3 regions of the Pararhizobium sp. LjRoot255 genome follow, and region 1 is predicted to be linked to each of the others. Evidence: predicted binding sites of a transcription regulator. Region 1 holds the regulator's gene; each other region holds the start of a gene.
The links. Region 1 encodes HrcA, which represses chaperone genes, less so after heat shock. Its sites were predicted from a motif close to GTTAGCACTCNCNNNNNGNGAGTGCTAAC; they were not measured.

Region 1 (3,279 bases):
GCAAGCGGGCAGAAGGTGCCCGACGGGCAAATGAGGGGCGACGATGCCAGTTGCATAGCGTGCAATCTCCGTTCTTAACCCTCGATCACCTGCTTTTGCAGGCTGACCAGTTCGGCGATGCCGTTCTTGGCAAGGCCCATCAGTGTGGCGAATTCCTCTTCCGAGAACGGCTTGCCCTCGGCTGTTCCCTGGATTTCGACAATGCCGCCGGAGCCGGTAATGACGAAGTTGGCGTCCGTCTCGGCAGCCGAGTCCTCCAGGTAATCGAGATCGATCACCGGCTGGTTGGCGAAGATGCCGCAGGAGATCGCGGCGATATGGTCTTTCAGGACCTTCTCGACCTTGATCATGTTGCGCGCTTCCATCCAGGCAAGGCAGTCGCGCAGAGCGATCCAGGCGCCGGTGATGGAGGCCGTGCGGGTGCCGCCATCGGCCTGGATAACGTCGCAGTCGATCGAGATCTGGCGCTCGCCGAGCGCCTGCAGATCGACCACGGCTCTCAGCGAACGGCCGATCAGTCGCTGGATTTCCTGTGTGCGGCCGCTCTGCTTGCCGCTGGCGGCCTCGCGCTTCATGCGTTCGCCGGTGGCGCGCGGCAGCATGCCGTATTCGGCGGTCACCCAGCCCTTGCCGCTATTGCGCAGCCACGGCGGCGTCTTTTCCTCGAGGCTTGCGGTGCACAGCACATGCGTATCCCCGAACTTGACGAGACAGGACCCCTCGGCATGTTTGGAAATGCCGCGCTCGAACGAGACTTTGCGCATCTGGTCGGTTTTTCTGCCGGAAGGCCGCATCATGAACTCCTGTGATGTTTGGGAGCCTTCTAACCTATGTTGGGAGGAAGGGAAATCACTTGCGAGGAAAAGAACAAACGGCCGGGCAGCGGCTGTGGGCGAACGCTTCCTCGCCAATTTCCTTTTTGCTATCCGGGCCGAGATCACTATATTTCAGTTGATCTGAACAGAATGGGTTTTGCGTTCGAATGATGGTGGACAAATCTGCGATGCGGGAAAGGCTTTCGGCGCTCGACGAGCGTTCGGGAGAAATCTTCCGTCGTATCGTGGAGAGCTATCTGGAAAGTGGCGAGCCACTTGGTTCGCGCAGCCTGTCGCGGCTGTTGCCGATGTCGCTGTCGCCGGCCTCCGTGCGCAACGTCATGAGCGATCTGGAAGATCTGGGCCTGATCTATGCCCCGCATATCAGCGCCGGTCGCCTGCCGACCCAGATCGGCCTGCGCTTCTTTGTCGATGCTTTCATGCAGGTGGGCGACCTCTCGGCGGAAGATCGTGCGTCGATCGACCGGCACGTGCGCCGCAATGATCGCGACCAGTCTGTGGAAACCCTGCTGACCGAAGCGAGCCAGATGCTCTCCGGCATGTCGCGCGGCGCGGGGCTCGTCATCACGGCAAAGAGCGATCCGGTGCTGAAACATGTCGAATTCATGCGCCTGGCGCCGACGAAGGCGCTGGCCGTCCTGGTCGGCGAACACGATCAGGTCGAAAACCGCATCATCGAGCTGCCCGCCGGCGTCACGAGCTCACAACTGACCGAAGCCGCCAACTTCCTCAATGCGCATCTCGCCGGCCAGACGCTGCCCGAAGTGCGCAGCCAGCTCGAACAGGTCAAGGAAACCGTTCGGCGCGAGCTCGATACACTGTCGCAGGATTTGGTCGAGCGGGGCCTCGCCATATGGTCGGGCAGTGAAACCGAAGGAAATCCGACCAAGCTGATCGTGCGCGGTCGCGCCAACCTGCTTGAGGGGCTTGCCGGTGCCGAGGATATCGACCGGCTGCGCATGCTGTTCGACGATCTTGAAAAGAAGGACAGCCTCATCGAAATTCTCAATCTCGCCGAAAGCGGGCCTGGGGTCCGCATCTTCATCGGCTCGGAAAACAAGCTGTTTTCGCTGTCCGGCTCGTCGCTGATCGTTGCACCCTACAAGGATGGAGACGACAAGATCGTCGGCGCTGTCGGTGTCATCGGCCCGACCCGGCTCAACTATTCGCGTATCGTGCCGATGGTGGACTACACTGCGCAATTGATGTCGCGGCTGTCGCGATGATCATCGGGGCAGGTCTGGTTTTTGCCGCGCTCTTTCGATTGAACCCTTGATTTTTCGGCTTCAAAGCTCGATATCGGCTACAAATCCTAACATAGTGACATACCGGAGACCGTCATGACCGACGACACGAACAAACATGCAGCAGATGCCAACGCAGCCGAAGAAGCCGCGATGAATGTTGAAGCTGCCTCTGAAAAGGTCGAAGCCGCCGCAGTCGAACCCGATCCCCTGGAAGTTGCCAAGGCCGAGGCCGCGGACTACCGCGACCGTTACCTCCGGCTTGCTGCCGAGATGGACAACCTGCGCCGCCGCACCGCACGTGATGTCAAGGACGCAAAGTCTTATTCCGTGGCCGGTTTTGCCCGCGATATGCTGGCCGTCTCCGACAATCTGCGCCGCGCGCTCGACGCCATCCCGGCTGAAGCGCGGACGGCCGGCGATACCGGCTTCAACGCGCTGGTCGAAGGCGTCGAGATGACCGAGCGGGCCATGCTTTCGGCGCTTGAGCGTCATGGCGTCCAGAAGCTGGAACCGGTCGGCCAGAAGTTCGACCCGAATTTCCATCAGGCGATGTTCGAGGTCCCGAACCCCGAAGTGCCGAACAACACCGTCGTCCAGGTGGTCCAGGCCGGTTATACCATCGGCGAGCGCGTGCTCCGCCCCGCCATGGTCGGCGTCGCCAAGGGCGGCCCGAAGGCGGTTGCCACGGAAGAGACGCCGGCGGCTTGATTTTCCACCCTCCCCTTGAGGGGGAGGGTCGGCACGTAGTGCCGGGGTGGGGTGATCTTTGTGCGCCCCTGACCGTCACCCCCCACCCGCAGCTTCGCTGCGACCTCCCCCTCAAGGGGGAGGTAAAACTCATCCGAACAACTGCCGCAGATGATCATTCAGGAAACGGCCTTCCGGATCGAGCTTGTTGCGCAACGCCTTGAAGTCACGCGCGCGCGGATAGAGCGCCGTCACATCCTCAGCACGGAGGAAATGCAGCTTGCCCCAATGCGGGCGGGAGCCGAACTGGCGCAGGATATCGTCGACATCCTTGAGATAGTTCCAGTAGTCCGTGCCCGGCTCGCCGGAGACCGACAGCGTAATAGAATCCTGTTCGAAGAACGGGCTGATCCAGCCGCCGTCGCCGGCGGTGAAGCGGTATTCGATCGGGTAGATGCAGGTCGGGTGCTTCTCCAGCATCAGCTTGCGCACTTCCATGCAGGCCTGCT
Region 2 (3,279 bases), on a different contig from region 1:
ATGCCGCCGCCAGCAGATTCCTTCTTCGGAAGTTCTGCAATCATGGCTTCGGTGGTGACGAGCAGACCGGCAACCGAAGCTGCGTTCTGCAGAGCGGTGCGAACGACCTTGACCGGATCGACGATACCCATGGCGATCATGTCGCCATATTCGCCGGTCTGGGCATTGTAGCCGTAGTTGTCGGTGTCGCTTTCGAGGATCTTGCCGACCACGATCGAACCTTCGTCACCGGCGTTCTCGGCGATCTGGCGAACCAGAGACTGAAGCGCCTTACGGACGATGTTGATACCGGCCGTCTGGTCGTCGTTCGCACCCTTGATGTCGAGAACGATCGAGGCACGCAGAAGCGCCGTGCCGCCGCCGGGAACGATACCCTCTTCGACCGCAGCGCGTGTCGCATTCAGCGCGTCGTCGATACGGTCCTTCTTTTCCTTGACTTCGATTTCAGTCGCACCGCCGACGCGGATGACCGCAACGCCGCCCGAAAGCTTGGCCAGGCGCTCCTGCAGCTTTTCCTTGTCGTAGTCGGAGGTGGTTTCTTCGATCTGACCCTTGATCTGGGCAACGCGGCCGTCAATCTCCGGCTTCTTGCCAGCGCCATCGACGAGGATGGTGTTCTCTTTGGTGATCGTCACCTTCTTGACGCGACCGAGCATTTCGAGCGTGACGTTTTCGAGCTTGATGCCGATGTCTTCGGAAATGACCTGGCCACCGGTCAGGATCGCGATGTCTTCCAACATGGCCTTGCGGCGATCGCCGAAGCCCGGAGCCTTGACGGCAGCGATCTTCAGGCCGCCACGCAGCTTGTTGACGACGAGGGTCGCAAGCGCTTCGCCTTCGACGTCTTCCGAGATGATCAGGAGCGGCTTGCCGGTCTGAACGACGGCTTCGAGAACCGGAAGCATGGCCTGCAGGTTGGAGAGCTTCTTCTCATGCAGAAGGATGTAGACGTCCTCCAGTTCAGCAACCATTTTCTCGGCATTGGTGACGAAGTAAGGGCTGAGATAGCCACGGTCGAACTGCATGCCTTCGACGACTTCGAGTTCGGTCTCGGCGGTCTTGGCTTCTTCAACCGTGATGACGCCTTCATTGCCGACCTTCTGCATCGCGTCAGCGATGTACTGGCCGATTTCCGTTTCGCCATTGGCAGAGATCGTGCCGACCTGGGCAACTTCTTCCGAAGTGCTGATCTTCTTGGCCTTCGCGACAAGACCCTTGACCACTTCTGTCACTGCAAGGTCGATGCCGCGCTTGAGGTCCATCGGGTTCATGCCTGCGGCAACAGCCTTTGTGCCTTCGCGAACGATCGCCTGGGCGAGAACCGTTGCAGTCGTGGTGCCGTCGCCGGCGATGTCGTTGGTCTTCGAAGCAACTTCGCGGACCATCTGGGCGCCCATGTTCTCGAACTTGTCGTCAATCTCGATTTCTTTGGCGACAGTTACACCATCCTTGGTGATGCGTGGTGCACCATAGGCCTTGTCGATGATGACATTGCGGCCCTTCGGGCCGAGCGTTATCTTGACGGCGTCAGCGAGGATGTCGATGCCACGCAGCATCTTTTCGCGCGCGTCTCGACCGAATTTGATTTGTTTGGCAGCCATTGAAGAACTCCCGGGCGTGACGCCCAATGGTTTATAAAGGGACAGAAAACGACCGGCTATCAGCCGATGACGCCCATGATGTCGGCTTCCTTCATGATCAGAAGGTCTTCGCCGTTGAGCTTGACTTCGGTGCCCGACCACTTGCCGAACAGAACGCGGTCGCCAGCCTTGACGTCGAGAGCGATGAGAGCGCCCTTGTCGTCACGGGTGCCGGTGCCGACGGCAACGATTTCGCCTTCCTGCGGCTTTTCCTTGGCGGTATCCGGAATGAGGATGCCGCCCTTGGTCTTTGCTTCAGCCTCGATACGGCGCACGACGACGCGATCGTGCAGCGGACGAAATTTGGTATCAGCCATTTTGGGTTCCTTAGCGGGATCGTAGCCGAATGGCTTCTCCCATAGAATACTGTAGCACTCTCTACCTCAGAGTGCTAGCAATCATTCGGCAGCAGGCGACAATGATAATCCCGTTTAGCCAAATATTTAAAACATCGACCCGGTTTAGTATGCTATCTAGACGCGGCTATCCGATTAATACGGGAGGCCTCCAATGAAATCGTTCTTCGATTCCATTTATCACTTTGACTATGTGCTTTTTCTCATCAAGTGGACATTGGCGTTGTCCTTGATGCTTGGCGCCTATCTGGCGCTACACGAGGCATATTTCTAGAGAATTTGTTCGGCTGATCTTCCTTTTACGGCCCCAATTCACATGTGACGAAGCGCGCCGTCAGTTTCCTGAAGCGCGACCAAAGGATCATTGATGATTAAGTTTCGCCCAAAGACTGAAGCTGAGGAGAAGAAGCAACCCCCTGCCCCTGCGCCGGGCAAACCCGACACCACGAAGTTTCCGGATGCGAAGACGTCCGCGGGCGACTAAACGTGCGCGGGTTTGTACCAAGAAGCCCAGCGGCCGCGGCCCAGCCGGGGAGATAACGCCTGTGAGATCATCTGAAATTACGCGACCACGATATCAATGGCGGCCGCTGGAGCTCTCTCCGGAAAATGATTTCATCGGCTTCGACGGAGAGGTCCTGATCGGGCGGATATTTCTGGAGCCACGACCACGGTTCAAGGGGTTGTGGCATTGGTCGAATATCAGGAGCGAAACTGCCATTGCTTCGCAAGGCTACGCGGCATCAGCCGACCTCGCTGCCGTCACCGTCGAGGCGTTGTATGACGAACTAAGGGCTTTCGCAGGAAACGCGTTGGCAAAAAGCCAATAAGCCATTGATACTGATCAGCCTCCGTAGCGTGTTGCCCGATCAAGCATTCGACGGTCACTGAACAAACGAAAATTCGTACCGTTCGGCCTGTCTCAACAGGAGAAATTTCATGACGTCGATTTCGCAATCACCGGACGCCATGTGCACGAGATCAAAGCGGTGCTTCAATCCGTGGGAATCAACGAAGGAACCGAGTACGATGCACTGCCGTTCAACCCCGCAAGCCGCGCAAGTGGACATCGACTCTGCTCCTGATCGAGGCATTGGCCCGCATTTTCCTGCAGACGCCGGACACTGCCCCTTCACACGCGCATGCACTACATTACAAGCAGCGGTTCCGATATTGTAAAGATCGCGCCACCGGCCTGCCATTTCCTGCCCTCTTGATGGACCTACCGCGCCCGCGCCTATGTCGGAGCAGCCTGCTCGACCACTAGCAGCGCCGAGTCCGGC
Region 3 (3,279 bases), 500 kb from region 1:
ACCACGATCGAACCTTCGTCACCGGCGTTCTCGGCGATCTGGCGAACCAGAGACTGCAGCGCCTTGCGGACGATGTTGATACCGGCCGTCTGGTCGTCGTTGGCGCCCTTGATGTTGAGAACGATCGAGGCACGCAGCAGAGCCGTACCACCACCAGGAACGATACCTTCCTGAACGGCAGCGCGCGTTGCGTTGAGAGCGTCGTCGATACGGTCCTTCTTTTCCTTGACTTCGATTTCAGTCGCACCGCCGACGCGGATGACCGCAACGCCGCCAGCGAGCTTGGCAAGACGTTCCTGCAGCTTCTCGCGGTCGTAGTCGGAGGTGGTTTCTTCGATCTGACCCTTGATCTGGGCAACGCGGCCTTCGATCTCGGCCTTCTGGCCATGACCGTCGACGATGGTGGTGTTTTCCTTGGAGATCGAGATCTTCTTCGCACGGCCGAGCATTTCGAGCGTGACGTTTTCGAGCTTGATGCCGATGTCTTCGGAAATGACCTGGCCACCGGTCAGGATCGCGATGTCTTCCAGCATGGCCTTGCGGCGATCGCCGAAGCCCGGAGCCTTGACGGCAGCGATCTTCAGGCCGCCACGCAGCTTGTTGACGACGAGGGTCGCAAGCGCTTCGCCTTCGACGTCTTCCGAGATGATGAGGAGCGGCTTGCCGGTCTGAACGACGGCTTCGAGAACCGGAAGCATTGCCTGCAGGTTGGAGAGCTTCTTCTCATGGAGAAGGATGTAGGCGTCGTCCAGTTCGGCAACCATCTTTTCCGGGTTGGTCACGAAGTAAGGGCTGAGATAGCCACGGTCGAACTGCATGCCTTCGACGACTTCGAGCTCGGTCTCGGCGGTCTTGGCTTCTTCAACCGTGATGACGCCTTCATTGCCGACCTTCTGCATCGCGTCAGCGATGTACTGGCCGATTTCCGTCTCGCCGTTGGCAGAGATCGTGCCGACCTGGGCCACTTCTTCCGAAGTGCTGATCGTCTTGGACTTGGCAACGATGTCCTTGACGATTGCCGTGACAGCGAGGTCGATGCCGCGCTTCAGGTCCATCGGGTTCATGCCGGCGGCTACGCTCTTGGCGCCTTCGCGAACGATGGCCTGGGCGAGAACCGTAGCAGTCGTGGTGCCGTCGCCGGCAATGTCGTTGGTCTTCGAAGCAACTTCGCGGACCATCTGGGCGCCCATGTTCTCGAACTTGTCTTCGAGTTCGATTTCCTTGGCGACGGAAACGCCGTCCTTGGTGATGCGCGGTGCGCCGAACGACTTGTCGATGATGACGTTGCGGCCCTTCGGGCCGAGCGTTACCTTGACTGCGTCAGCGAGGATGTCGACGCCGCGCAGCATCTTTTCGCGCGCGGTGCGGCCGAACTTGATTTCTTTGGCTGCCATTTTAAAAACTCCCGGGCTGGTGCCCAATTGGTTTTATGGAATTGAAGAGAAGGGAACCGGCCAGGATCAGCCGATAACGCCCATGATGTCGGCTTCCTTCATGATCAGAAGGTCTTCGCCGTTGAGCTTGACTTCGGTGCCCGACCACTTGCCGAACAGAACGCGGTCGCCAGCCTTGACGTCGAGAGCGATGAGAGCGCCCTTGTCGTCACGGGTGCCGGTGCCGACGGCGACGATTTCGCCTTCCTGCGGCTTTTCCTTGGCGGTGTCCGGAATGATGATGCCGCCCTTGGTCTTGGCTTCAGACTCGACGCGGCGTACGACGACGCGGTCATGCAGAGGACGGAAATTGGTGCTTGTCATTGTCTAATCCCTCGATCAAATGACTTCACGGATCGTGAACCGACCCGATGGATGGATGTTAGCACTCCTGTTGTGTGAGTGCTAGCGACCCGGAGATAAGGATGGCCGCCGATTGAGTCAAGAATGGGCCGGCAGATTCTTTTGCGGCGAAAATGATTGACTTGGTTCCGGCTTTTTTGTCTAATTTCTGCATGGGGTTTGCGAACTGCCCCACGAGGCGTCATGCCATCACTTCGCGTCCAATCCCACGAAAAGGACGTAAACCATGGCCTCGTATAACGCTATTTCCACCGAAAAGCTCGTCCGCCTGATCGGCACCCCCAAGGGCCCGGTCGTTATCGACGTGCGCGACGATGAGGATTTCGCCGCTCAGCCTCTTCTTCTTCCCGCGTCTTTCCGGCGTCCTTACGCCGACGTGCGGCAATGGGGGGCGGATTATCGCGGCCGCTGGGTCGTTGTGGTCTGCCAGAAGGGCAAGAAGCTCAGCGAGGGTGTTGCCGCCTGGCTGCGAAAGGCCGGCGCCGAGGCAGAGACGCTGGAGGGCGGGTTTGAAGCCTGGCAGGCGGCTCAACTGCCACTCGTTCCAGTCGCTGCGCTGCCGGGTGAAAACGCAAATGGCGGAACGGTCTGGGTTACGCGCTCGCGCCCGAAGATCGATCGCATTGCCTGCCCCTGGCTGATCCGCCGCTTTGTTGATCCGACAGCGACGTTTCTCTTCGTCGCGGCCCCGGAAGTCGAGGCGGTTGCGGAGCGTTTCGGCGCAACGCCGTTCGATGTGGAAGACGTCTTCTGGAGCCATAGGGGCGAGGACTGCACCTTCGACACGATGGTCAAGGAATTTGGTCTTTCATTCCCTGCACTTCAGCATCTCTGCCTGATTGTCCGCGGGGCTGATACCGACCGGCTCGATCTCGTTCCCGAAGCCGCCGGTTTGCTCGCTGCGTCGCTCGGCCTCTCGCGGATGTTTGCCGACGATCTGGAGCAGCTGGAAGCGGGCATGATACTTTACGACGCCTTCTATCGCTGGGCACGTGATGCCACGCAGGAAAAACACGAGTGGGTGCAGCACGTCGCGAAGAAGGCCAAAGACAATGAATGAGGCGGTGCAGATTGAGGCGCCACCGGCACATCCGACATTCGCCGAGGCCACCAGGGTCTGGGCGAAGATCGGGCTCTTGAGTTTCGGAGGCCCGGCGGGCCAGATCGCCCTGATGCACAGGGAACTGGTGGAGGAACGCCGCTGGATTTCCGAGAGCCGCTTCCTGCATGCCTTGAATTTCTGCATGCTTTTGCCTGGCCCCGAAGCGCAGCAGCTTGCCACCTATGTCGGCTGGCTGCTGCACGGCACGCGTGGCGGCATCGTGGCCGGCACGCTGTTCGTGTTGCCGGGCTTTTTCGTCATCCTTGGCCTGTCGTCTGCCTATGCGCTGTTCCAGGAGACGCATTGGCTCGCCGCTGTGTTTTTCGGATTGAAGGCGGCGGTGCTGGCGATCGTCGTCGAAGCGGTCATCCGCATTGGCCG

Region 2: a site for HrcA is predicted at 2,008-2,036, ahead of groES (co-chaperone GroES). Genes of this name have one in related genera too.
Region 3: a site for HrcA is predicted at 1,815-1,843, ahead of groES (co-chaperone GroES). Genes of this name have one in related genera too.

The regions. Positions count from the first base shown of each region.
Region 1 covers NZ_CAXUPQ020000001.1:1,169,698-1,172,976, reverse strand. The annotation lists gene rph (ribonuclease PH) at 75-794, opposite strand; gene hrcA (heat-inducible transcriptional repressor HrcA) at 1,004-2,062, shown strand; gene grpE (nucleotide exchange factor GrpE) at 2,177-2,791, shown strand; gene ACSQ2W_RS05795 (D-arabinono-1,4-lactone oxidase) at 2,921-3,279, opposite strand, start outside.
Region 2 covers NZ_CAXUPQ020000002.1:1,057,294-1,060,572, reverse strand. The annotation lists gene groL (chaperonin GroEL) at 1-1,601, opposite strand, end outside; gene groES (co-chaperone GroES) at 1,661-1,957, opposite strand.
Region 3 covers NZ_CAXUPQ020000001.1:672,981-676,259, reverse strand. The annotation lists gene groL (chaperonin GroEL) at 1-1,394, opposite strand, end outside; gene groES (co-chaperone GroES) at 1,461-1,757, opposite strand; gene ACSQ2W_RS03430 (chromate resistance protein ChrB domain-containing protein) at 2,023-2,856, shown strand; gene chrA (chromate efflux transporter) at 2,849-3,279, shown strand, end outside.